4 regions of the Paenibacillus sp. FSL R7-0189 genome follow, and region 4 is predicted to be linked to each of the others. Evidence: riboswitches for the same ligand, from Rfam matches in the RefSeq annotation. Region 4 holds a riboswitch; each other region holds the start of a gene.
The links. A riboswitch is a leader RNA that binds a small molecule or an ion and turns the genes downstream of it on or off. The one in region 4 is predicted to bind cobalamin.
Positions count from the first base shown of each region.

Region 1: another riboswitch for cobalamin. It lies ahead of MKY63_RS08060 (anaerobic ribonucleoside triphosphate reductase); the one in region 4 lies ahead of MKY63_RS06590 (S-layer homology domain-containing protein).
Region 2: another riboswitch for cobalamin. It lies ahead of MKY63_RS05920 (DUF4430 domain-containing protein); the one in region 4 lies ahead of MKY63_RS06590 (S-layer homology domain-containing protein).
Region 3: another riboswitch for cobalamin. It lies ahead of metE (5-methyltetrahydropteroyltriglutamate--homocysteine S-methyltransferase); the one in region 4 lies ahead of MKY63_RS06590 (S-layer homology domain-containing protein).

Region 1 is NZ_CP150223.1:1,874,036-1,880,347, reverse strand. It holds gene MKY63_RS08070 (ribonucleoside-diphosphate reductase subunit alpha) at 1-771, opposite strand, end outside; gene nrdG (anaerobic ribonucleoside-triphosphate reductase activating protein) at 827-1,342, opposite strand; gene MKY63_RS08060 (anaerobic ribonucleoside triphosphate reductase) at 1,339-3,324, opposite strand; cobalamin riboswitch at 3,566-3,801, opposite strand; gene MKY63_RS08055 (MTH1187 family thiamine-binding protein) at 4,180-4,488, shown strand; tRNA gene MKY63_RS08050 (tRNA-Thr) at 4,583-4,654, shown strand; gene MKY63_RS08045 (undecaprenyl-diphosphate phosphatase) at 5,377-6,180, shown strand.
Region 2 is NZ_CP150223.1:1,363,330-1,369,641, reverse strand. It holds gene MKY63_RS05925 (hypothetical protein) at 1-2,995, shown strand, start outside; gene MKY63_RS05930 (hypothetical protein) at 1-2, shown strand, start outside; cobalamin riboswitch at 3,123-3,326, shown strand; gene MKY63_RS05920 (DUF4430 domain-containing protein) at 3,496-6,060, shown strand; gene MKY63_RS05915 (methyl-accepting chemotaxis protein) at 6,263-6,312, shown strand, end outside.
Region 3 is NZ_CP150223.1:4,456,760-4,463,071, reverse strand. It holds gene MKY63_RS19340 (DUF1540 domain-containing protein) at 55-207, shown strand; gene metE (5-methyltetrahydropteroyltriglutamate--homocysteine S-methyltransferase) at 354-2,657, opposite strand; cobalamin riboswitch at 2,812-3,018, opposite strand; gene MKY63_RS19330 (undecaprenyl-diphosphate phosphatase) at 3,118-3,978, opposite strand; gene MKY63_RS19325 (DedA family protein) at 4,029-4,652, opposite strand; gene MKY63_RS19320 (FtsX-like permease family protein) at 4,671-6,312, opposite strand, start outside.
Region 4 is NZ_CP150223.1:1,528,505-1,534,816, forward strand. It holds gene MKY63_RS06590 (S-layer homology domain-containing protein) at 1-4,610, opposite strand, end outside; cobalamin riboswitch at 4,774-4,975, opposite strand; gene MKY63_RS06595 (cellulase family glycosylhydrolase) at 5,318-6,312, shown strand, end outside.

The sequences.
Region 1 (6,312 bases), 350 kb from region 4:
CATTTTGCTTAGACGTGCTACGTCTGTATTGGAGTCAAAGATACCCTCTAGGGAATCGTCTACAGTATCAATAAAGCAGCTGGATAGCTGTCCAGCGACCTTTTTGCCGGCATTAGACATTGTAGGTGTAGCAGCAGTCATGTAGATGTTGCTCATAGCCCAATAAGCTTCTTTTACAAGCTCAAGACGTTTCTCAGCTGGCTCACGGTGCATCAGGTACATGGCAATAATCATATAACGTTCTTGTGGAAGCTCCATCACACGGCCGTCAAAATCATGCGCCAAATAACGGTCGGATAGCGTAAGCAGACCGATATAGTCAAACAAAAGGTCGCGTGTATAATCGATACACCCACCTAGTTCGATAATTTGTTCTTTGGTGTAATGACTTAGAAGTTCTTCGCGATAGATTCCTTTTTTCACGAGATCCGTAATTAGTGGATACAATTCACCGTAAGGCTCTTCTGGATAAGCTTTGTAGCGGCGATGAACGGCAGCTTTTTTATAAAGGGTTGTCAGAAGGGCGCGGGCAGCTGCGAACTTCCAGGTAGGCTCTTCTTTTGTTACAAGCTCTAGAGCGCTCATGGTGAAGGCGTTGCTGATTTCTTCTCCGCTTACCGAGTCACGACGCAGTTTGGAATTCACTCCACGCAGCAAAGTTTCTTTATTTAGTTGATCGAGACCTTCCAGAATACGGTCAGCGTAGACGGAAAGACGGTTCTCATCAAAAGCCAGTTGGCGATTATCCGGTTTTACTACGAATTGCGGCATGGTTAGTTCATCCCTTCTTATTTCAAATTAATTTTCAATATCAAAAATTGATATATTATAGCGCAGCAGGCTGCCACAGAAAGACCTCCGAGCCGTTCATGCTGGCCGGAATGTCGATAATGCGTTGGTTGGAGCTTCCCCGGTAGAGAAGCGTAGTATCTTTCAGTTCTTCTACAAATCTTCCATCTATTAACACCTGACACTGCTTAAGTAGATCCCATTCCGGCGTACCGGGAAGGGCTGTAAGTTCTTCGTACGTATAACCACTGTAAATCCAGATTGAGAAGCCTGGCAGTACAGCGCGAAGCTCATGAATGAACCCCAGCAACTCTTCTGCTGAGAAAAAAGGATCGCCGCCTGCCAGTGTCAGACCATCCAGCAAAGGGTTAGCGGCGATTTCTGCAATAATTTCATGTTGTCGTTCTAAGGTGAAGACTTCTCCATATTTAAAGTTCCATGTCTCGGGATTAAAACATCCCGGGCAACGATGGCGGCAGCCGCTGAGAAAGAGGACGGCCCGCATGCCCTCTCCCTCGTTAATCGACTCCGGATAGTAACCGCAAATATTCATAGATGCTTAACGCGATCCCGTACTTCAGCTTGTTTGGCGGCATTAAAGCGGGTCTGATAGTCGCCGGTTAAATAACCTGTAACTCTGCGCAAACGGCGGATGTGCACGTCATTCTCATGTGCGTTGCAGGAAGGACAGTTTGTCCCAATTACGCCTTCGTATCCACAGCTGGAGCAGCGGTCAATCGGATGGTTAATGCTGAAATAGCTGACCTGTTGTTCGAGCGCATATTTAATGATTTTGATAAAAGCCGATGGGTTGTTGCGGGCATTGCCGTTTAATTCGACATAAGAAATAGCCCCGGCATTGCAATATTCATGGAAAGGAGCTTCCAAGCTGATCTTCTGAGCAGCACCCAGATCGAAGTATACAGGGATGTGAAAAGAGTTCGTATAATATTCACGGTCGGTTACGCCCGGAATGGAACCCAGTACCTTGCGATCAACTTTTGTGAATTTACCGGACAAACCTTCTGCTGGAGTTGCGAACAGAGTGATGTTGAGATCCAGTTCCTCACTTTTCCGATCGCAATAGTCCCGCATATGACGCACAATAGCCAGCGCCTTGGCATGAACTTCCATATCCTCGCCATGGTGTTTGCCGTACATAGCTTTCATACATTCCGCCATACCGATGAAGCCAAGAGACAGACTGCCATGCTTTAGCAGATCGCCTACAGTGTCATCAGGTGCAAGATGCTCGCCGCCTTCCCAGACGCCTTCTCGCATCATGAAATCGGAAGCTTTAGCTTTTTGTGCGGTTTGAATGTGGAACCGATGAAGAAGTCCTTCCAGCGCAATATCCATATAATGATTTAGATCTTCATAGAAGCCAGCTTCGTCTGCGATGGTACGTCTGCCTGTTACTGTGCCGTGTGCCAGACCTAGCCGAACCAGATTCAGTGTATTAAAGGAAAGGTTGCCCTTTCCAGAGCAATGATTACGACCAAAACGGTCACCGAGCACTCGGGTTCGGCAGCCCATTGTAGCGAACTCCGTATCAGGATCACTTGGATCATAATACTGCAAGTTGAGCGGAGCGTCCAGATTAGCGAAGTTTGGATATAGTCTGCGCGCAGAACATTCAGCCGCTTTTAGGAACAGTTCATAGTTAGGATCGCCTTGTTGTTGATTGATTCCTTGCTTGCATTTGAAGATTTGAATCGGGAACACTGGTGTTTCTCCGCTGCCAAGTCCGTTCATAGTTGCTGTTAGCAGAGAACTGATCACAAGCTGACCTTCTGGTGAAGTACAAGTACCGTAGTTGATGCTGGTAAACGGTATTTGTCCACCGGATCGGCTGGACATGGTATTCAGATTATGTACCATACTTTCAGCCGCTTGCAGGGTTTCGATTTCGGTTTCCTTTAGTGCAAAACGGAACGCTCTTGGATATAACTCCGCCAGATCGGTCCGGCTCATCGTAATCTCGCCCAAAGATTCATCAGCTTGTCCTTCTTCAAAATAATCCAGACCCTTGCGGAACAGCTTGGCGAAGGATTTGGTTACATAAGGTGCCAGATCATAGTCGAGTTTATTGGCGGATACACCACCATATTGAGCATTTTGCTGGGATTGGAAAATAATCGCTACCAGAGACATAGCAGTCATTATTGAGTTCGGAGGACGAACGCTGCCGTTGCCGGTATTGAAACCTTCACGGAGAAGTTTATCAAACGGGATAAAAATACAGTTCGTCGTTCCAATCGCGTATTGATCCAGATCATGCACATAGACGACATTGTCATCAATAGCCTGCACTAGCTGCGGCGGCATCGTAAAATTGCGGGCGTACCATTTTGAATATTCACTGCCGAACTTGCTCATTTTACCGGAGAAACTCTCTCCATTCAAATTGGCATTCTCGCGCAATAGGTCCATATCCCGACTGTCGATAATATCCCGGCCTAAATCAATGAGCTCTTCTAAAAGAACTTCCCGTGCATTTTCTACTCCATTAAATTGTCTCTCCAACAACGTCATTGTACAGCTCTCCTCTCAGTATAAAAGAAAAACATCTATCATCAAATCCATATATCCATAGGAAGTTGGACTGCCATAAGCAGTCGTATATTTGTTCTGATTACATAAAAAAAGCATCCCCTACCCGAGGATGGCAGAAAATGCCCGATGCGTTATGTAAATATCCACACGGATATTTGCAGAGGTCTCTACGTAGATGACCGCATGCGGACACCATCCCTGTTCCTCGCAGGCATCAATAGTTGGTGTCGTCGAAACAGGTAGGTCTCCTGGCTTCCGTGGGATCTCTCGGCGCCTTCCCAAGGGTGTTCCTAACCCTCAGTGGCATCTGCCGGGAGATGTGGATTCTCAAGCTTCCCAGAAGCTTAAGAAGGCCATCCGGTTACAGTGGCGGGACCGCAGCGGATTCTCACCGCGCTTCCCTATTAAGCTCTAAATCCGGTTAAGGATCAAAGCGCCTGTCTCCACTATATTTTGTTGTCGTTAGATAAAAATAACCCAAGATGTTGTGTTTGTAAACAGTTTTTTAGAAAACCCGCGCGGGGAGCGGGTTCTTTAAAAGTACTCCACAAATGATCCACAGGCTGTCCATAAGTAATCCACAATTGATCCACAGGGAGATGCGAAATGATTCATAAATTGTCCGAAAAGATGCCACAAAGAGTCCATAAATATAGTGCAGATGACCCTAGAATTTGCGCATGAGAAAATACTCTTAGCCCAAAGTCATATTTTGGAGTAATCAGAAGAAATAGAAGAGATAAGGGAGGATAATCTTGCTTAGTTTGTGACAGAGCGGTGGAATTGTTACAATGGAAGAAGATAGATTCGATAAAATTTCGAGGAGGTATTCTCATGCCTATTGCTGAAGTTACAGTTATTCCAATTGGAACAGGCAGTACCAGTCTTAGCAGCTATGTTGCGGATATGCAGCGGGTGCTGAAGACAGTAGAAGGGATTACATATGAACTTACGTCCATGGGGACGATCATCGAAGGGCCTCTGCAACGCATTTTTGCGGCGGTAGAAGCTTTGCATGAGTCTCCTTTTGCCGCAGGTGCAGAACGTGTCTCTACCTCACTTAAAATAGACGACCGCCGCGATAAACCCTCCACTAGCCGTGGAAAGTTAGAGTCTGTGGAGCGTAAGCTACAGGTGGATTAGCAGTTTAGGAGGGCGGAAAACAGGGAGAAATAGGCTTGCGTTTCTGGCTGAAAGTTGTATAATATTTTTTGTTTGACAGAAAAATCAGCTTTAAGCTGGTGTAGCTCAGGGGTAGAGCAACGCACTCGTAATGCGTAGGCCGGGGGTTCAATTCCCTTCACCAGCATCCCAAAAAACCATATGTGGCGCGGATTTCCGAGGGTTCGGGACCGCGTCATTTTTCATTAAATCCCCTGGCTTCTAACATTCTTCTAAAAGATAAGACATGGCGAAATCGCTAATGAAAACGGTATGACTAGTGGTCACTGTCGAGCAGATGGAAGGTGTGTCGCAAGCTGACAGCAGTCAGAATGAAGGATGGTGGAGGAGGAGCAGCATAAGCTGCTTTTCTCTTGCGGGGGCAGATTGGTTAGATGGTAATTACTATAAAAATAAAAAAGACACCACAAGGTGTCTTAGTACAGATACTTTTCGCTCGAATTTCACGAGCTCGTCAGTGAACTGAGTTCATAAGCAAGACTGGCTACGGCTAACAGATGAAGAGATAAAGTAATATCAATGTTAAAATGTGCGGTAATATTAATTTTCATAGATAACCACGCTCCTAAAGTATAAATACACATAAAGAAAACTTTATAAAGCGCTTGGCCTGCCATCATCAGTGCCAGGTAGCCATCCTGTACAGACGCCTTAGCGTTTCGACAGTAACATTATACTTAATATTTTGTGTTTTGCAAACCAAAGCCCCCTTAAGACTGAAATAATGAGCAATGTGACAATTATGTCATTCTGAATTGAATATTGTTAGGTTAATCGATGGGGAAGTTTACGTTTCTCCCTTATACTGGAAATTAAATGATTTTATTTCCGAAAGGGGACAATCCACTGATGACTGACGTAATTAAAGCAATAATACTTGGCATAATAGAGGGCTTAACTGAATTTTTACCAGTATCATCTACTGGACACCTTATTTTAGCAGGCGATTTGCTTAGCTTTGAGGGAGATGCTGCAATAACTTTTAAAATTGTTATTCAGTTGGGTGCAGTGATGGCAGTTCTAATTCTTTATTGGAAAAGGTATTTGGAAATTGGGGTTAATATGATTAGAATGGATTTTTCCAAAAGCAAAGGATTAAATGTCATTCATATGATTTTGGCTATGTTACCAGCATTAATCCTATATCTTCTCTTCAAGGACACAATAAAAAGCCAATTATTTGGCCCAACCCCTGTTTTGATCGGTCTAGTTGTTGGTGGGGTGTTGATGATCATTGCAGCGCGGAATAGGCGGACTGAAACCGCTGATACTATCGATGGGATTAATTATAAACAGGCTTTCGGAATTGGTCTGTTCCAATGCTTGGCGTTATGGCCGGGATTTTCGAGATCAGGTTCGACAATTTCAGGTGGCCTGTTGCTTGGCACTAGCCAAAAAGCCGCCGCAGATTTTACATTCCTTATTTCCGTGCCAGTTATGTTTGGTGCAAGCTTGTTGGATTTGTACGATAGTCGTGATTTGCTGAGTTCTGACGATTTACTTCTAATGTTAATTGGCTTTGCGACATCCTTTCTTGTGGCAATGATTGCAGTAGTGACGTTCATCAAACTGATTAAGCGACTTCGATTGGAGTGGTTTGCTCTATACCGGTTTCTTTTAGCAGCTCTCTTCTATTTAATTGTCATACAGTAATTGGATTAGTCAATATGAACATCATGGGAAAGAAGCTTTTAAAAAAGGGCTATACATCATATCCTGCACAGATTAAACTAGAGGTTCAAAACAAGGGGAAATCACCAAACAAGACAAAGCTCAAGTAGTCTA
Region 2 (6,312 bases), 170 kb from region 4:
GAATGTTTTCTCAGGGTCAACAATCGCCCAACAGATGTACACCCGCGAACGTCGCGGAGTGTTTCGTTCCACAGAAGGCTTCGATACGGTAGCGAAATCAGATAGTCTAGACAATAATTTTGTGAAAAAAATCCTTCATCCCTTCTGCCTCTACGATGCTCCTGCGGAGTTAACCGCGCGTGGGGAGAAGGATGAGGCTGCATATCCTGGTGCGCTGCACCTATTTCATGCTGAGAACGGGGATACAGTTATTGGGCTTAGTCGTTATCAAGCGGCCGATTTCACAGGCCAACGAAGCGCTTTTTTTGCACATAACTATGTAGTACCTGCTTCACGTTCCGAAGAAATTGTGCAGAGCTATGGAGACTGGCTGCATGCTGATTTTGCAGAGCGTTATACTGGAGAGCTTGGTGGAACCTTGCCGGAGCTGCCCTCTATTCCAGTTGTTCGCACAGACCGCAGCCCGGATCCAATCGCAGGCTTACGCTTGCTAGGGATTGATGAAGGGATATTCAAGGCGTTATTGCAAGCGGTAATGCTCTCTGTAGCAGGTAAGAAAAAAATCTACGTGGCTCTAAACGTACCTATCACCGAGTTGTCCGCGCGGGCGGTGGAGCTTACAGAAATTCTGTATAGCGTGCTGCCGTATGAATTCCGCCGTAGATTAGGCGTGATTACGTATGCGAATGAACCGCAAAGCCGTAAATATATACATCTTAGCTTTGTGGAAAAAGGTTCACTTCGTCCCGGTGACCGCAGTATTGAGAAGGATTATACCTTTGATTTGGCTTCCGGACGGATGGGGAATGTCGATTTTGGCGAGTCCCGCCAGCCTTATGCTGATTTGGTATGGAAGCTGTTACTGCTGAATCCAGGAGATATTAACGACTTCGTAAGCTTCGCCGATCAGATTCTGCGTGGAGAGAGTCCTGAGCACAAGCTATCTCTTTCTTTCTATAATGAGCTGGCTATCTTTTATGAGATTGAGCAAGGGAACGAGCATTTATATACGGAAAACAAGAGTGCGGTGCTAAGTGGTTTGCTTTCATACCTAAAGCCAGACGGTGCAATTCATTCTAGAATCCGCTTGAATGATATTTTCTTAGAACGGTTTGACCGGGAATTTGATCTGATTCGGCAAAGAAATGTGCCAGATCCGGCGATTATGGAATGCTTTAAAGAGTATTTTGTACTTAAGGATCACAATTACAGGGTCAGAATCGTGGATTATTTCATCAATGGGATGCTTCATAGTGTGGAAGCGGGCCGCAAGGATATTTTGAGTGCTGCTTACGGGATCATTGAGAGTAATGATGAGTTAAGTGCAGCTTACTTCCAGCGCGTGATGTCTGAAACTTATTTCCGTAAGCAGCTACTTGAGCCTTATATGGAATCAAGACTAGCTGCGGCGTCCAGATCTGCGGATATTCTGAGCTTTGTGCTCCATTGGGGGCGGTTCCTGCCAGTGGCGTTAGAGCAGTCTTTTGCTCAAAATGCTGTGAAGGATTATTTGCTAGAAAAGCTTCAGCTGGAGCATGATCCGGTGGCTTCTGTGGCGGAAATTCATGAAATTGTAGATAAGGCAGAAAAAGATCGCCGCAAAGGAACAGGAGTTGCTCCTAAGGCACTCTCCCTAATGCAGGATCTTGCTGCTTCAGCAGATAGATTCTTACTGAACCGCTTATCGCTTTCTGATATGACGCAGGAGGAGCTTCTGGAGGTAGTTTTTTTACGGTATGGTAATGTTGTCGATTGGCAGCCGCCACTGGATAGGATTAGCAAGCAGAAAGAGAATGCGCTGCGTGCCGCTTACCGCTGGTTTGGTGAAGAGAAGCCAAATGAAGAGATTTTTACAGGATTGTCTCCGCAGGAACTAGATGATGTGCAGCTACTGGGTCGTCGTTTGCTAAAAGAGGCGCGTGTTCTAGAACCCTTTGAACGGCTTCCGCTAGCCTTTTACTATACAACTCAGCGTGAAGGGGGTCCGCTGGATTACGATGCGCTTCTGGAGCTGTTAAAGCGTAAAGCCGGTTCCGACAAAGAAATCATCTATCGGTTTTTTGCTTGGTCGCAAGGCAATCCTTTATTTACGGTTTCGAATAAAAAGCTGCAACCGGGTTACCGTAAGGCGATTCTGAAGTATTTCCTGAGCAGTGATCGTGAAGCGTTCAAGAATCGGGAATTCCGAAAGAACTATGTCGCGGCAGCTCGGCCTGCTCTGCAAAATGTGTACAATGAAGCCCGCTCCCAACTGGCTTCCCCGCTGGCGCGCTGGATCAGCCGCAGCCGATTTCGACTCTTAATCTCCGGCTCCATTACGGGTATTCTGGTGATTATTGCAATTATCGTATTCAGTATGCTGCGTCCGGATGATACGAAGACGGCTCTGCCGGGAACAAGCCCTGAGCCGACCCCTGTTCAGAGTGCAGGCAATGTGCTGCCTCCGGCTTCAGTATACTTGAAGGATCAGAGCGGCGAAGGAGATAAGGGGAGCAGCATATTGGTGTTCACCTTCGCAAGTGCAGATGACTGTGTGCAGTTTCAACCGACTGAGATTAGTTTAATGTCTTCGTCTACAGAGATAGATAAAAGCTTTAAGGTCGCTGCTACGAATGGGACTTGTCCAGTGCCGTCAACGGATGGGACGGATGAGAGAAACGCCGCTGACGAGTCAGATGCCGCTGGCACTACTGGAGGAACAGCAGAAGGTGCAGATGCTACTAATGCTGTAGCTGATGTATCTCCGTCTCCTACGCCTTCCTCTGATGCTGAGGACAGCACTGGGTTGCCTTCCGCAACAGCTGTGACTGAAGGGGAACAACCTTCCTATCAGGTTGAGGTTACATTGGAGCCTGGAGCGACAATTTTAGAGAAAAGTATGATCAAAGCCGGAAGATTTACATTGATCGTAGATCCCGATCCTAATATTCCACCAGCTTCTGATTCAAGTGCTGAACCTTCCCCAACTGCAAGTCCGGAAGGAACAGTCGAATAACAAGCTTTCTGAACAGCAATACCTACCGGCAGGTGGCGTATTGCTGTTCATTTTTTTGCTGCCCTTACTAAGCTTTTCTATAGACATGCTATGTATTAATAGATATGATTATGGATGTCAAAATAAGATACTACATACTGGAAAAGGTGCAGACTCTATCAATCTAGTCGTCTGCTTAAAAGGGAAGTCCGGTGCAAGAGTCCGGCGCGGTCCCGCCACTGTATGTGCGGAGTTTTTCTTCTATAAGCCACTGCCCCTAAGGTAGGGTGGGAAGGTGAAGAACAGCGATGAAGCATCAGCCAGGAGACCTGCCTTTTTCGTGAGCGTTTCTATTCTTCGTGGGGTAAGAATGTGGAACATATACAGATGGACTGTTGGCAGGAAGCAAGCGCCTCAGCCTCGATTTGTAATCTTCCCTGACCGCCCTCCAAAGGGGCGGTCTTTATGTTATGCGTCTTATTCCCAGCAGTACCCATTCTTATACAGAAAGAGGTTAAACAATGAAGAAAATCATGTCTTCCAAGTTTGTAGCACTTGGGCTGGCCTTATTCATGGTCATTTCAATTCTAGGAACATCTCTTGCTCCGGCAGGACAAATATTTGCAGAAGCGAGCGCTGGCTCCGGTCTGGAAGCAACTGCTGCGGAGCGGATTAATGTTGCGGATGCGACTTATGCGGCTGCAGAATATCTCTTGAAAGGTGGCGTGCAATCGGATTGGCAAGCTATTGGATTAGCGCAAGCAGGATATAAGCTGCCAGCCAGTTACCATTCAGAGCTTGAGAAAAAAGTAAAGGATGCAGCTGGCAATTTCGCCAATGTAACCGATTATGCTCGAATCGTGCTCGCAGTGAGAGCGATTGGTGCAGATCCTACTAGCTTTGCTGGTAACGGAACGACTCCTGGCTATAATCTGATTGAGAAAATTTATAATAACAGCAAGCTCAGTGAACAGACGCTAAATAATCCGGTATATGCTTTACTTGCGCTGGATTCTGGTAAATATAATATCCCAAGTGACGCGAAATGGACGGCGGATAAGCTCCTTACGGAGATTCTCTCCAAACAGAATCCGGATGGGGGCTTTGCATTAACCTCAGGCGCAAGTGAGCCTGATATGACAGCGATAACCTTGACGGCTCTGGCGGCACATAAAAATAATCCCGAAGCCTACTTAGCAGGGCTACAAGCCGTAGCTTGGTTATCTGCAGCTCAAGATAGCCATGGGGGTTACGGTGACAGTGCTGAAAGTAGCGCACAAGCAATCCTTGGACTCGCATCCTTCGGAGTTGATCCTAGTGGATTAGAATACACCAAAAACAAAGTGGATCTAATGGAGAACCTGCTTAGCTATCGTCTAGCTGATGGTAGCTTCACCCATAGCCGTGGTGGAAGCAGTAATGTTCTGGCGACAGAGCAAGGACTTCAGGCGCTGGTTGCGTATAATTTGCTGTATAAAGGAAGCAACAGTAAGCTATACGATTTTTCCAAATCCTCCGTTCAGAGCTCACTCATCTACGCTCCTGTAACGATTGAGGGACCACGGGCCACGTTGGCACAAGGGTACGCCTATGCTGGCAACGCACTTGGAGCGTTAGAGAAGCTGGCGCTTCAAACGAACTTGCCGATCACGAATCCTTCGGGCAGTTATGTGACTGGCATCGGAAGTATTGCTGCTGGAAGCTTTGGTGGTTATGACGGATGGATGTATGTTGTATCACGTGACGGAAAATGGATTAATCCCGATGTAGGCATGAGTGATTTTGTACTTAAAGATTCAGATCAGGTACTGGTTTATTATGCCGGAGATGACACTAAACTTGTGGATTCCGTTACCCTTTCCAAACAAAATCTTAAAGAGGGCGATTCTTTTACTGTCACTGTAACTAGTAAGACGTGGAAATGGGACGCTGCTACGAATACTACCTCTCCTGTAACGGCAAAAGCTGCGGGTGTTCAGGTCCAAATTGGAGCTCACACGGTAACGACGAATGCTAAAGGTGAGGCCGTATTCTCAGGAAATGTGCCCGCAGGTGACTATACACTGTCTGTAACTGGCTACCGCGAAGGTAAAGCGCCAACGGTTGCTAAATATACAAAAGCTATAAAGGTAACTTCTAAGAATGTAACAGCTTCTCTTACCGTTGAAGGCCCGGAAGGATTGATTAGTGAAGGGACTTTAAAAGCCTCCAATGCTCTTGAAGCGTTGCAGCAACTAGGATCTACCGATGATTTTAAAGTAGATATCACCAAATCGTCTTATGGCAACTTTGTATCAGGTATCCATGGAGTTTCGCAAGGTACTTACGACGGATGGTGGAGCTTCGTAGTATCACGCGGCGGGGAGTGGATATATCCAAGTGTGGGTATGGATGCGTTCGAACTACAGGAATCCGATCGTGTGCTTGTCTATTATGCAGGTGAAAATACACAGGTTATAGATTCTGTGGCGCTTTCCCCAACGCAGCCAAAAGCTAATGAAGCTTTTACCGTAAAGGTTTCCCAGAAAAAGTGGGTGTGGAATCAGGACAGCTTCACTTCTGATCCGGTTACCTCACCAGCTGCAGGTGTGCAGGTTTCGATTGGTGATAAGAAGGTAATCACGAATGAACAAGGTGTAGCTGTTGTTGAGGGGGGTCTCCCGGCAAATAGCTATACAATGACTGTTACCGGTTATGTTAAAGACAGCGTACCGAGCGTAGCGCGTTATACTCAGTCTCTGACTGTTGGATCGTCTGTTATTGCTCCAGCTAAAGCTACCGCTACCCTTTCAGTGATTGGAGATAGCCGGAAGGGAACCATCCTAGCCAGTACAACAGTAGCTCTAAAAGAGGGCGAAACGGCTTATAGCTTACTAGTCAGTCAATTAGGCACCAAGGTAGTATCATCCGGCAACGTTGGAAGCATCTACGTGAAATCTATTGACGGATTGGCTGAATTTGACGGAGGCCCAAGCAGCGGATGGAAGTATAAAACGAACCGGGATGCTGATCCAAGCATCAGTGCAGACAGTTATATTTTGCAGAACAGTGATACTTTGTACTGGTACTATACCTCTGGAGAATAAGGAAGAGGAATGATTAATTAGGCGGGCACAGGGATTCGGAGTAATAGCGGATCGGGTGCCCGCCCTTTTATTTTTTTGGAAAAGTCGTTTTATGACAATATATACTTTTATTCGACACAATATTTAAAAAATCATCAAACTCTTAGCCCTTCCGACCGATAAAAATAGATAGATCATAAGATAATGTGAAGGCGGAGTGTAGATGAAAAATTTGAAAGTGAAATACAAAATAGGGTTGCTTTTGGTATTCGC
Region 3 (6,312 bases), 2.9 Mb from region 4:
CAGAGCCGTTCTTTGAATGATACTGTCAATTACTAAAAGGGGAGGTGAACCCTCATGGCAAAAGACGTAGTTTGTGAAGTTAACTCCTGCACCCACTGGGCAGAAGAGAACAAATGCAGCGCTGAATCGATCTTCGTAGCTTTCCACAGCTCCCAAGAACCAAAACGCGCAGAAGAAACAGATTGCAAAACTTTCGAAAGTAAATAAGTAAATGCCTAAAGGGACCCTCCACGGTTCCTTCTTTTTCTTTTTCATTCTAACAAGATTGAGAATTATTATCAAGTAGCTGATTACAAAAAAATAATTGAACTAAAAAGCCAGGGTAAATTACCCTGGCTCTAATTTATTTAAGTCTATTTAGAAGCAATAACCCCTGTCTTTTCCCTCGCAATAGCAGCAGCTCTTACCATGTTACGTAGTGCATCCTCTGTCTCCTGCCAGCCCCGCGTTTTCAGACCGCAATCCGGATTAATCCAGAACTGTTCAGGGTCAAGCACCCGCAGCGCACGATCGATATTCGCAGTCATTTCTTCGACAGCTGGAACCCGCGGGCTATGGATGTCGTACACTCCAAGACCGATTCCTTTATCATAGGCCTGCTCCTCAAAGCTGATAATCAGCTCACCATGGCTACGTGAAGTCTCAATGGAGATTACATCAGCATCCATAGCCGATATTGAATCGATCATGTCATTAAATTCGCTATAGCACATATGCGTATGAATTTGTGTCGTAGCCTTCACATGGTTCGTGGCAACACGGAACGACTTCACTGCCCAGTTCAGGTAATGCTCACGGTCTTCTGCCTTTAGCGGAAGTCCTTCACGAATAGCCGGCTCATCCACTTGAATCATTTCGATGCCTGCATCTTCCAACGCTTTTACCTCATGGCGAAGGGCAAGAGCAATTTGATTGGCTACCTCTTCCCGGCTGAGATCATCACGTACAAATGACCAATTGAGGATAGTAACAGGGCCCGTCAACATTCCTTTAACCGGAAGCTTCGTCAACGATTGTGCATAGACGCTTTCTTTAACAGTCATAGGCTGTATAAATGCAATATCCGCGTAGATCACCGGCGGCTTAACGCAACGGGAACCGTAGGATTGAACCCAGCCATTACTAGTAAACAAGTATCCATCCAGCTTTTCTCCGAAAAACTCCACCATATCTGTACGCTCGAACTCGCCGTGGACCAGAACATCCAGACCTAGCTTTTCTTGGAAGGTAATTGCATCCGCGATCTGCTCACGAACAAATCCATCATAACGCTCCTGATTCCAGACCCCTTTACGCCATTTCAATCTCGCCTGGCGCACTTCGACTGTCTGCGGAAAGCTACCAATTGTAGTGGTTGGCAGAAGTGGAAGCTGCCATTTCTCTTGCTGCACCTTTAAGCGCTCAGCAAAAGGCAGACTGCGTTGGTCTGGTAGAGCTGCAAGTGCAAGCACTTGCTCCGCCACATCCTTACGGCCACGCTCAGGTAGTGCGCGGAACGCTGCAATAGCTTCACGACTAGCGGCCAGCGCTGCTTGAGAAGCTTCTCCTTTATCTGCGACGGCTGCTCCGAGCAGACTAAGCTCTTTAAGCTTCTCATCGGCAAAGGCTAACGCATTCTTAACTGTCGCCTTCAGCTTCACTTCACCTTGAACGGTGACTGGGACATGCAGCAGGCTGCAAGAAGGCTGAAGAATAAGACGATCAAGCGGTACATGAACGCTGAGCTTTTCTACCAGTTGCAGCTTAGCGTCTAAATCGGAACGCCAAATGTTCCGTCCATCAATAATTCCGGCACCCAGCCATTTGTCCTTCGGCCAGCCAAGACGTTCGATGGAAGCCAGATTCGTTCCACCATCGTGCACAAAGTCAAGACCCAAGCCTTGAACAGGCAGCTCTAGCAGTGCCTCCAGCGGCTCAGCAGCTTCAAAATACGTCTGTAAAATAATATTCAAGCCCGGCACGGAGCCGGCAATGTCTGTGTATATCGAGTTAAGCAGTGTTAATTCTTCTTTACTTATGCCTGTAACAATCGCTGGCTCATCGATTTGTACCCAGCTTACCCCTTCTTGCTTCAGTTCCTGTAGCAGTTGAACATAGACTGGAACAAAACGTGCAGCAATCTTGGCGATATCTGCCGCTGCGTAACCTTTGGACAGCTTAAGGAAGGTATACAGACCTAAAAGTACCGGTTTACCTTCAATCCCTGCCTGCGATTTAGCAAAACGATAAGCCGCTAGAGGTTTGTTTTCAGTCAGGCGTGGTGTTTGTGTGCCGATCTCTGGAACGATATAGTGATAGTTCGTATTGAACCATTTGGTCATCTCGCAGGCAGTAGCCTCAGCATTACCACGGGCCATTGCAAAATAAAGATCAAGCCCGATGTCGCCGCCATCATACGCATACCGTGGAGGTACGATTCCAAACATAACAGCCGCATCCAACACATGATCATAAAATGTAAAATCATTTACCGGAATAAGCTCAATTCCTGCTTCTTGCTGGGTCTTCAAATGCTGCAGCTGGATTGCTGCCATTTCGGAGCGGAATTGCTCCTCATTTATTTTCCCCTGCCAGAATGCCTCCAGTGCCTTTTTCCATTCGCGGTTCTTTCCGATTCTCGGATATCCAAGATTGCTTACTTTTACCTTATTCGTCATTTCGATACACTCCCTCTTCAATCTCTTATTTCAAACTCCAAAACTACTTGCTTTCCTATAAAAAAGAGCGCCCTTCCCTAAAAAAGTCAAAGGGAAAGACGCCCATGATATACCCATGGTTAACGTCTAACACCTCCCTATCTTCCGTAGGTGAAGCAGTGCTGTTGAAACAGGCAGGTCTCCTGGCTAGCGGCGTCAACATCTTGAGCAGTCTTCCCAGCAGTAGTAAATTGCCAGTGACCTCTGTTGCTCGAGATTCTTCCGTTACAGTGGCGGGACCGCATCGGCTTCGAACCGAATTTCCCTATTAAGCCTACCGAATTACTATTTTCCGGTCAGCACCTGTCTCCGATATCATTCATCATTTGAGTGTCTTAATCTGATGTCATCATACGTGAAAGCCCCAGCAATCTGCAATAGATTACTGGGGCTTCTGTTATATCGATTCCTTATAACGGACTTAGAAAAATACGAAATATACTACAGCAGCAAGAATTATACGGTATATAGCAAACGGTAAGAGCTTGATACGATTGATCAGTTTTAAGAAGAAACGCATCGATAACAGCGCAAATAGGAAGGCACTAATAAAGCCTGCAATAAAAAACGGCAGCGCGTCCATGGTGAAATATTGCCAGTTCTTCATCAGTGACAACAGACTGGCACCTGCCATGATGGGTACTGCCATAATAAACGTAAAATCAGCAGCGGCACGATGGCTCATCCCGAGGATTACGCCACCAGAAATCGTCGAGCCCGAGCGTGAAAATCCAGGCCATAACGAAAAACACTGTACAAGACCTACACCAAGTGCCTGTTTGTATGTAATCTGATCTACACTCTCAGTTCTGATCTTCTTCGGCCCAAACAGATCCGCAATAATCATTAATATAGCCCCGATCACTAGACCAATTAACACCGTTGAGGTAGAGAATAAATGCTCATCAATATAATCATTAAACAGAACACCTAACACACCTGCAGGCACTAACCCTACCAGAACCTGTGTCAGCTTGAGGTGCCCGCCCTGCTCTAACTGCGGTAGCTTCTCTGTTACAGGGTCCAACTGCTTACGGCTGAAACGCCTTAAGCCCAACAGATCAATGAATCGATTTCTAAAAATCACAACAACCGCTAATATAGAACCCAGTTGAATAACTATTTTGAAGGTATTTGCCGTATATTGTCCAAATAACTCCTGTGATTTCAGCCACATATCATCAACAATAATCATATGACCCGTGGAGGATACTGGAGCAAATTCGGTTAAACCTTCAACAAGCCCCAAAATAATGGCTTTAATAATCGTTAATAGCTCCATGTGTTTCCCTCCTTTTTAATAGTCATTTCTATTATCAGTCCTCCACCCGCTTAGCCCTCAGTGTTCATTCTCCGGCTGCGTTTGCGGAAGTACAGAAACCCAAGAATAACTAATCCGCCAGCAATTAGTACATAGACCACATTGGAGTACACATCCATGTACATGGCAATGTCTTCCCAGGATTCGCCCAAAGCCGCGCCAATAAGCACAAGCAGCAAATTCCATCCCAATGTGCCAATCGTTGTGAAGATCATAAATACTCCAAATTTCATACCTGACATTCCCGCCGGAATCGAAATCAGACTGCGGACCAGCGGAACCATCCGACAAAACAATACAGTCCAATAGCCATATTTATCAAACCAGGCGTCAGCCTTGTGGATATCTTTTTTAGTAACGCGAATTAGACCCCCCCAGCGTTCAACCAGTTTCTCTAACCGGCTCACATCCAATAATCGGCCAATATAATAGAGAATTACTGCACCCAGTAGTGATCCAGCAGTGGCAGCAATGATTACACCAGGGATCGTTAAGCTCGTCGTAGTGGTCATAAATCCTCCAAAGGGCAGGATCACTTCTGAAGGAATTGGTGGAAATATATTTTCAAAGGCCAGCATCAGAAAAATACCGAAGTAACCAAACTGCTCCATAAAATCTGTAATCCATGCTTGCATTCTTGTTACCCCCATTTCTCATATCAAGTTCTTCTTCAGGTTGCGTAAATAGCGGCTGCGAATAAAAAAGAAGTATAGTCCTTGAACAGCCAAATATCCGAGTAACACCGCGCCTGTCTCCGTTGCGATAGATAAGTAGAACAACCGTTGAAGCGCAATAAAGGCAAACACACTGTGTAAAATAGCTATTCCGACCGGCACAAAAAACAATAGAGCGAGCTGAATTGTGACTATTCGATTGAGTTCTTTATCCGTAAGCCCCATCTTGGACAAAGTGGAATATTGATTGCGATCATGATCAAGATCGGTATATAACCGGAAGTAAAGAAAGCTGCCTGCCGCGATAAAAAAGACAGTACCCACCAGCAATGAAGCAAAAAGCATTGTGTTATACAATGTTTTCTGAAGTTCAAACAGCGTGCCGCTGATCACAATCGCATACGGAGAATCACTTTCATAGGACTGTTTGCCTTTATGGGCAAGATCATCTGCGATACCTACCGTCTGTGGAAAATCCTCTACATAAAAACCTGTATAAAGATCCGTCTGCACGGGATCAATAGCGCTGTAGAGCTCATCACTGATCACGACACCACTAAAATCCCCGCCATCTCTACCATCCAGCTCCGGCAATAAATATTCAGCAATGGGGACTTGCGCGGTATAACCTATTTCTTTAATGGCAAGTCCTTGCTGCAAGGAATAGACCGCTTTTACTCTGCCTTCTGTTAAACTGCGATCCCGCTGTGAACCAATCATCACCAGACCTTCGTTGCCCACCAGAGCACGCTCAGCCGTTGTGAAACCTGCACGCTGCAGGGCGAGATTATAATCACTAAAAGCAATCAAGGGAAGGCGTAAAGTGCGATCGGGTCCAGTCTGAGCTTCGACCTCAGCATATTTAATCGGGATACTAAGCGCTTCATAAGGGAGTCCGTGCGTCTTGAGCTCTTCCTTAATTTCGTTCAGATGCTGATCAAAGGGTTCATCCGCCTGATTTCCTTTAGCTACATAACCCACTGCTGCAGGATAATCCAATTTCAGCTCTCTGGAAAGTGTATGTATCGATGCAAATACCCCTACTGAAGTGAAGGAGACTGCGGATACAATCGTCACCATAAAAAACATTCGGCCATTCTCTTTCCAGCGGTAGGACAAGCCCGATAAAGTGATGATATTCGTACGATGCCAATACAAGCGCCGAATGTCCTTAAGCAGCTTAACCACACAAATACTTAGCTGGGTATAAAAGAGATACGTCCCGATAACCGTAATTGCAACGACCGGAAACATGACTTTCTCTACGGAAGCAGCTTTTGCAGTAGCCGCCAAATAATAACCACTAATCAGCAATACAGCAGTAATAATAGATAATACAAAGGATACTTTGGGTTCTTCTTCTGCCTTACGCTCTCCCTGAAACAGACGCATCAGTGACTCATTGCCGATAAAAACAAAGGTGCAAAGCGATATCAGAAAAAACAATAACACGAAGCTGCAGATCGTAAGCACAAGTGCCTGCCATGGGAGATGAAAGGTTAACAGGGGAATTCCCAAAAAAGTGGATCCGATCATCAGAAATAATTTGCCCAGAAGTAACCCGAGAAGGGTACCCGTCAGGATGGCAGAGGTGCCGATCATCATATTTTCCAGAAAAACC
Region 4 (6,312 bases):
AGTGCATACATCGCCTGATCCGTAGCCATAAGATCTACTTCTCCTGGTTGCGCGCCTCCATTGCCTACTCCACCCTGCTTCACGTGATAAAAGCCACCTTCAGGTGCAGCAAAACTAAGCAATGCGTCTACTGCGGAATGTCCATTTTTAATAAATCTGGAATCCTTATGCGGGTCAATACCAAGGCCAGTTAAAGCTACAATCACCTGAGCGATGCTTTCGGAATTTGTAGATTCCCAGCTTGCAAAACCACCGTCTGCTGTCTGTGTTTTGGATAACCAAGCAATCCCCCGGTCCACAGCAGCTGTTACTTTGGCGTTGGTTTTGTAATAAGGCGTTAAGCCTTGAATGACCATCCCCGTGATATCTGGATCAGCCGCTGTAGCATTACTGCCTAGTGCCCATCCACCGCCGCTGATCTCTCTGCCCAAAATATAATCAATGAGCATCTCTCTAGTCGTCTGCGTCTTTACATCCTTAACCACTGGAATGTCGTAATGATTACTGTCCAGTGCAATGAGAGCAAACACAGGTCCATTAATACCTTGCTTAATTACAGTATCAAAATCCGCGAGCGGTTCCAGTAGGTTATAACCCGCCACTTTATCAATATTTTTGTTGATTGAAGTTAATGCCAAAATAACTCTATCATATTCCGTATATTTTACGCTATGCAGCTTCCCTGATTTTTCTTTAAGAGTCGCTTCTACATTTGCATAGTACTTAGTGTAATAACTATCTGGAACCTTCACACCTGAACGTGCCAGCCCGAAGACTGTCCAGTCCCCGCCAACCGAGGAGATGACCGGGTTTGTTACTGTTTTTTGCAAAAAGGCAGCTGTGTTCTGAATGTAAGAACTAACTGCTGTATTCTGAATAGTTGGACTAACCACTTTGTTCCCACTCTTATAATCATGGGTTCTAGTAGCTACAACAGCCGCCATTTCTCTGGTTACTAGCTCTTTAGGCTTAAATTGATTATCATCACCTAACATCAAACCAGTCGCAACAACGGTCTCTACATCTGCTTTGGCCCATGCCGATACTGTGTTGATATCTTTAATCGCTGTTCCAGGCTTCGTCGCCGGGATGGCCAATGCTCTGACGATAATTGCGGCCATCTGCTCACGAGTAATCTTGTCATTCGGCTTAAATTCATTATTAAAGCCTGTGATTAGACCTGCCTTATGCGCAGCATTCACATATGGATAGAACCAATCGCCTAGAGCGACATCCTTATAGGTAATGCCTTTATCACTCTTAATATCAAGTTCTAATGCAGAAACGAGAATCTTAGTGAACTCCGCTCTTGTGATATAAGCCTTCGGATTCACCTGACCATTGTTCCCTTGGATATATCCTTTTACTGTAGCTGTTTCAATCGCTGAATAGGCCCAGGAAGAGATCTTATCAGCATCTGTATACAGTTGTTTAATATCATTCGTATTCTGGGTAGGATCCTTAGGAGTCACTGTTGGAGATGGACTCACATTTGGATCACCACTGCCTTCCGGAGTAGCTCCCCCACCAGGAGCCGGACTAGCACCAGGCTTAGGCGTTGGGGTTGGGCTCATCGTTGGTATCGGTGCATTTAGATCCACACCCAAATTCGTAGTATAACGCCACTGAATTCTGTCCCCGGCACTTAGGTCATATGAAGATGCACCATAATTAGGATATTTCCCATTCACATTATACATCCATCCACTGCCGCTGCCATGGTCAAATTCCCCATCACCAGCTATGGATTCAACATATACACTTCCAAAGTCACTGTTCCAGGAATCTCTATAGTCGATACCGCGGCTATCCAGCACTCTTTTTAGTACAGACCACACTGTGTCACCAGATTGTAGCTCTACCTGTACAGATGGAACAACATATCCCTTATTAATCGTAAGCTTATCCACGGACAGGATTACATATGGTTTCGATGGAGTGGTTCCGCCACCATTGTTGCCGCCATTTCCTTCACCATTTCCACTACCATTACCTCCGCCATTACCGTTACCACCGTCGCCGCCAGGTGTTTGTACTGCACTGGAAGCATAAGCAATGTAGTCAGTGAAGTGATTGGTTTTTACAATTAAATCATTTCCACTATCATAGGCATACTCAGACTTACCGCTTGCAAAACCTAAGTCATCACTTGCAAATTTTTGAATGGCATGAGGAGTGCCATTTTGAATATAAGCTGCATCTTTTCCTTTAAGGTCCTTAAAGGTTAACGTAATAAATTGACTGAATTCTACTCTTGCACTACCACCCATGGAAAATGTTTGAAGAATGTTATCAAGCTTCTTGTCCCCGGGAATAATCTGATTCACACTATCTTTTAGTGCAGATTCTCCACCGGTTAAAGCTGAAATCAGTTCAATTGCAGAGGCATCCCCACTTGTAACTTTTGCACCCTTAGGAATGACTACAGATACGTTACCTTTTATGGCCTCTATCTGAGGAAGGTCGCTGTTACTTGGTAAATTGACACTAACCTTCGATTGATTTCCCTCCGGAATAGCTACTGTGATTTCTTTGTTGCTATCTCCAGTGCTGATCGGAACGATATAATCATTAGCGTCATTTGGGATTTCAACTTTCGGGTTCTCCCCAGAAGGTAACGGAAATTCTTTCGGACCCTCTGGTTGCCCAGGCCCCGGTTCTTCTGGTTGTTCCACTTTCACATCATTCATATCAAAGAGACGGTTGCTATGATTGATCAGACGATCATAAGACACAAGTGCATACGTACCTTGGTCCGTTGCCATATTGTCCACTTTGCCTGTGAGGATATGCTTAAATCCACCCTCAGGTGCAGCAAAGCTAAGCAGTGCATCAATAAGCGAATTTCCACTTTTAACAAATCTAGCGTCCGTGTGCGGATCTACGCCCACACCAGTTAAGGCTACAATTACCTGTGAGATACTTTCGCTGCTAGTGCTTCCCCAGCTTGTAAATCCGCCTTGATTGTTTTGGTTATCGGACAGCCATTGGATGGCCCGATCCACGGCGGCTTTTACATCATCTCGGGTTGCATAATAAGGTGCAAGAGCTTGCATCGCCATCGCAGTCATATCGACATCGGCTTTGGTTACGCCTAATGCCCAGCCACCAGCTTCTTCTGTACCTTTTTTAACCTCTTTATCTAAAATATACTGAACTAGTTTTTCTCTTGTGGTCTGTTCTGTAACTCCATCAACTACAGGGATCTCATAGTTATGGCTATCTAGCGCAATCAGAGCAAAAATCGGACCATTATTGCCTTGCTTTTGGATATATTGATAATCAGCGAGTGCTTTTCTCAGATCATATCCCGCAACATTTGTGATATCTTTTCCGATAGAGGTAAGCCCTAGAATCGCTCTGGAATTCTCTGTGCTTTTATTGGCGTCGAGTTTTCCATCCTCTTTAATGATCGATGCTATTTTCGTCGCTACATTGTTGTAATAAAGATCGTAATAACCGTTAGGTACTGTATAGTTCGCCCGTGCCAGAGAAAGGATCGACCATTCTCCACTACCTGTACCAAACGACGGATTCTTTACAGTGTTTAGAATATAGGCAAGGCTTTTATCTAACTGTTGTTTGACGGCAACTGTAGTTTCCAGTTTGTAAGTAACTTGATAAGTTACATTTGTTTTGTTTCCAGCTCCGTCAAGAGCCGTTACAGTAATTGCATTACTGCCTGAATTCAGAGAAGCTTTGTACTCCCCATTCGCAGGTGATAAAGTAACACCATTCAGCTTCACTTCTGGAATGATGTCACTATATACATTGTCTGTGACAGCTACTTTGAAGCTTATTTCTTTATTGGATACTTCCTGTTTATCTTGTATGCCACTTACTGTAATAACAGGGGGTTCTATGTCTAATGCATGGTTAAGCCCTACAAGTGCATGATCTACACTTATTTGAGAGCTTGCCATATTTTCGAGCACGGAATAGGCTTGATAAACTGCCGATTGTACTACTGGTCTGTCCAAAATAGTTTCTTTATTAGGGTCACTGTTAATCTCGGCGATTTCCGCAGTTAAAGCATCCTTATTGGCAAGTTGAACTGGGATTTCTCCCCAGCCGCCAAGATCAGAACCATAGCCATAAGTGGTGAACTGAGTTCGAATGATATCACCGTCTTGAGGCTTATAATCGGTCATCCCAAACGGAGGAAACACATTATTTACTGCATACATCCAACCCGACATGGAAGTATAGTCAAACTGACTTAACCACTCTGGGTCTGCTTTAGTGCCGACTGTATTCCCATCAGCTGAAATCATATCTAAAATATATTGTGGAATATTGACTTCGCTTCTGCCACTATCTTTAACTTCTGATAAATAAAAACCACTATCTATATTTCCTAAATATCTATAATTCCCATCTCCTAGCGCACGTGTTATTAAAGATGCGCCATTATCGCCTTCATAAATCGGAACTTTAATAGGTTCCTTAATATACCCTTGGCCTACGGTGAATTTCTCTACGGCTACAGTTACGTACCCTTTAAGAGTAGAGCTTGCTCCATTTGCTTGAGCCGGGATAACACTTGTAGAGAATGTCGTGATAAATATAGCTACAATGAGTAACCACGCTAAAAACTTATTTTTCTTCATTTTTCCATAACCCTTCCCTTCATACCTATGATAAAAAACAGAATAAACTTTTCTTATAACCACAAAAAAACCACTCAACATAAACGTCAAGAGGTTAAGATAGTGAACCACAATAATAGATGGCCAACACTATTCAAGCACCTCTCTATCGATCGTAGAGTTTGATGGTGTAACAGAAAAAGGCAGATATTCTGGCTCAAGTATCATCACCCTTACTGCCTTCCCAGTTTCCCAGTGGCATTTTGCAAGGGCTCCTCTTTCACAGCGGCGGGACCGCGCGGGATTCACACCCGCTTTCCATTTAACCAATCTATGATTGTACTTCCGCAACATTCATAGTTGGCACCTATTTCTAATTTTAAATTTTCATGCTTCATCATATCTAATATATATGCTTTTGTCATGTTATATTTCTTTTTTGTATAACGGGCAGCTAGAGATAATCCTATTGAATAACCAATTTCTACGAGTAGGGATATTTAAATAATTTCTTTATCCAACTGTGGGGAAAATTAATTTAAATCACTAATTCTTATATGAATTTGCCACAAATTAGTAAGGTACTCGCTGAGTGAATTCTATGTTAGGGTATATTCAGAAAGCGTTTACAAAAATAACATTGGAGGTGTTCGTGTTCATCTAACCACCAAGTACAGCGTCAAAGCCAGGTCCAAGCATCCTAAATTTATCTCACAAAGGAGAATTCAATGACTACGCGAATCCAGAAATCCTTCTTATCATTGACACTTGTCACCGCTCTTCTGCTCTCTCTGTTCTCATCCATGGCTGCAGCTGCAACTAAGGATGAGCAACAAGCTAAGGCAGCGCCAAAGAGTAAGATCCAATCCTATGTAGACGAAATGCAGCCCGGATGGAACCTCGGTAATACTTTAGATGCTACAGGTGAGGACGAAACCTCCTGGGGCAATCCTCGTGTGACCCAAGAACTTATTAAAAAGATCGCCGCTCAAGGCTATAAAAGTATTCGGATTCCTGTGACCTGGGATACTCACATGGGTGCGGCACCAGACTATACCCTAGAAAAAGCCTACCTCGACCGTGTGGAAGAAGTTGTCGGCTGGGCACTGGACGCCAAGCTTTATGTCATGATTAATGTCCATCATGATTCCTGGCTATGGGTAAGCCATATGGAAGAAAAACACGATGAAACGCTGGCGCGTTATAATGCAGCCTGGACTCAAATTGCCGATCGCTTTAAGGACAAATCAGATAAGCTGATGTTCGAGAGCATAAATGAGCCTCGGTTCACCGATGGTGGAAGCACAGACGAAGCAAAAATGGAGCAAATGCTTACTGAACTCAATAACTCCTTCTATCAGATCGTGCGGAAATCCGGTGGGAAAAACGACCTCCGCCCACTTGTATTGCCTTCATTAGAGTCTTCACCTACACAAACAAGAATGGATCATCTCTATAAGACGATTACGGCTCTAAACGATCCGAATATTATTGCGACCGTTCACTTCTATGGCTTCTGGCCTTTTAGTGTGAACATTGCCGGTTACACCACATTTGAAAAAGATACAAAAAACGATATCACTCAAACTTTTGATAACGTTTACAATACATTTGTAGCTAAAGGCATCCCTGTCATCGTCGGCGAATTTGGTTTATTAGGTTTCGATAAAGACACAGGTGTGATTGAACAGGGCGAGAAGCTTAAATTCTTCGAGTATCTGAC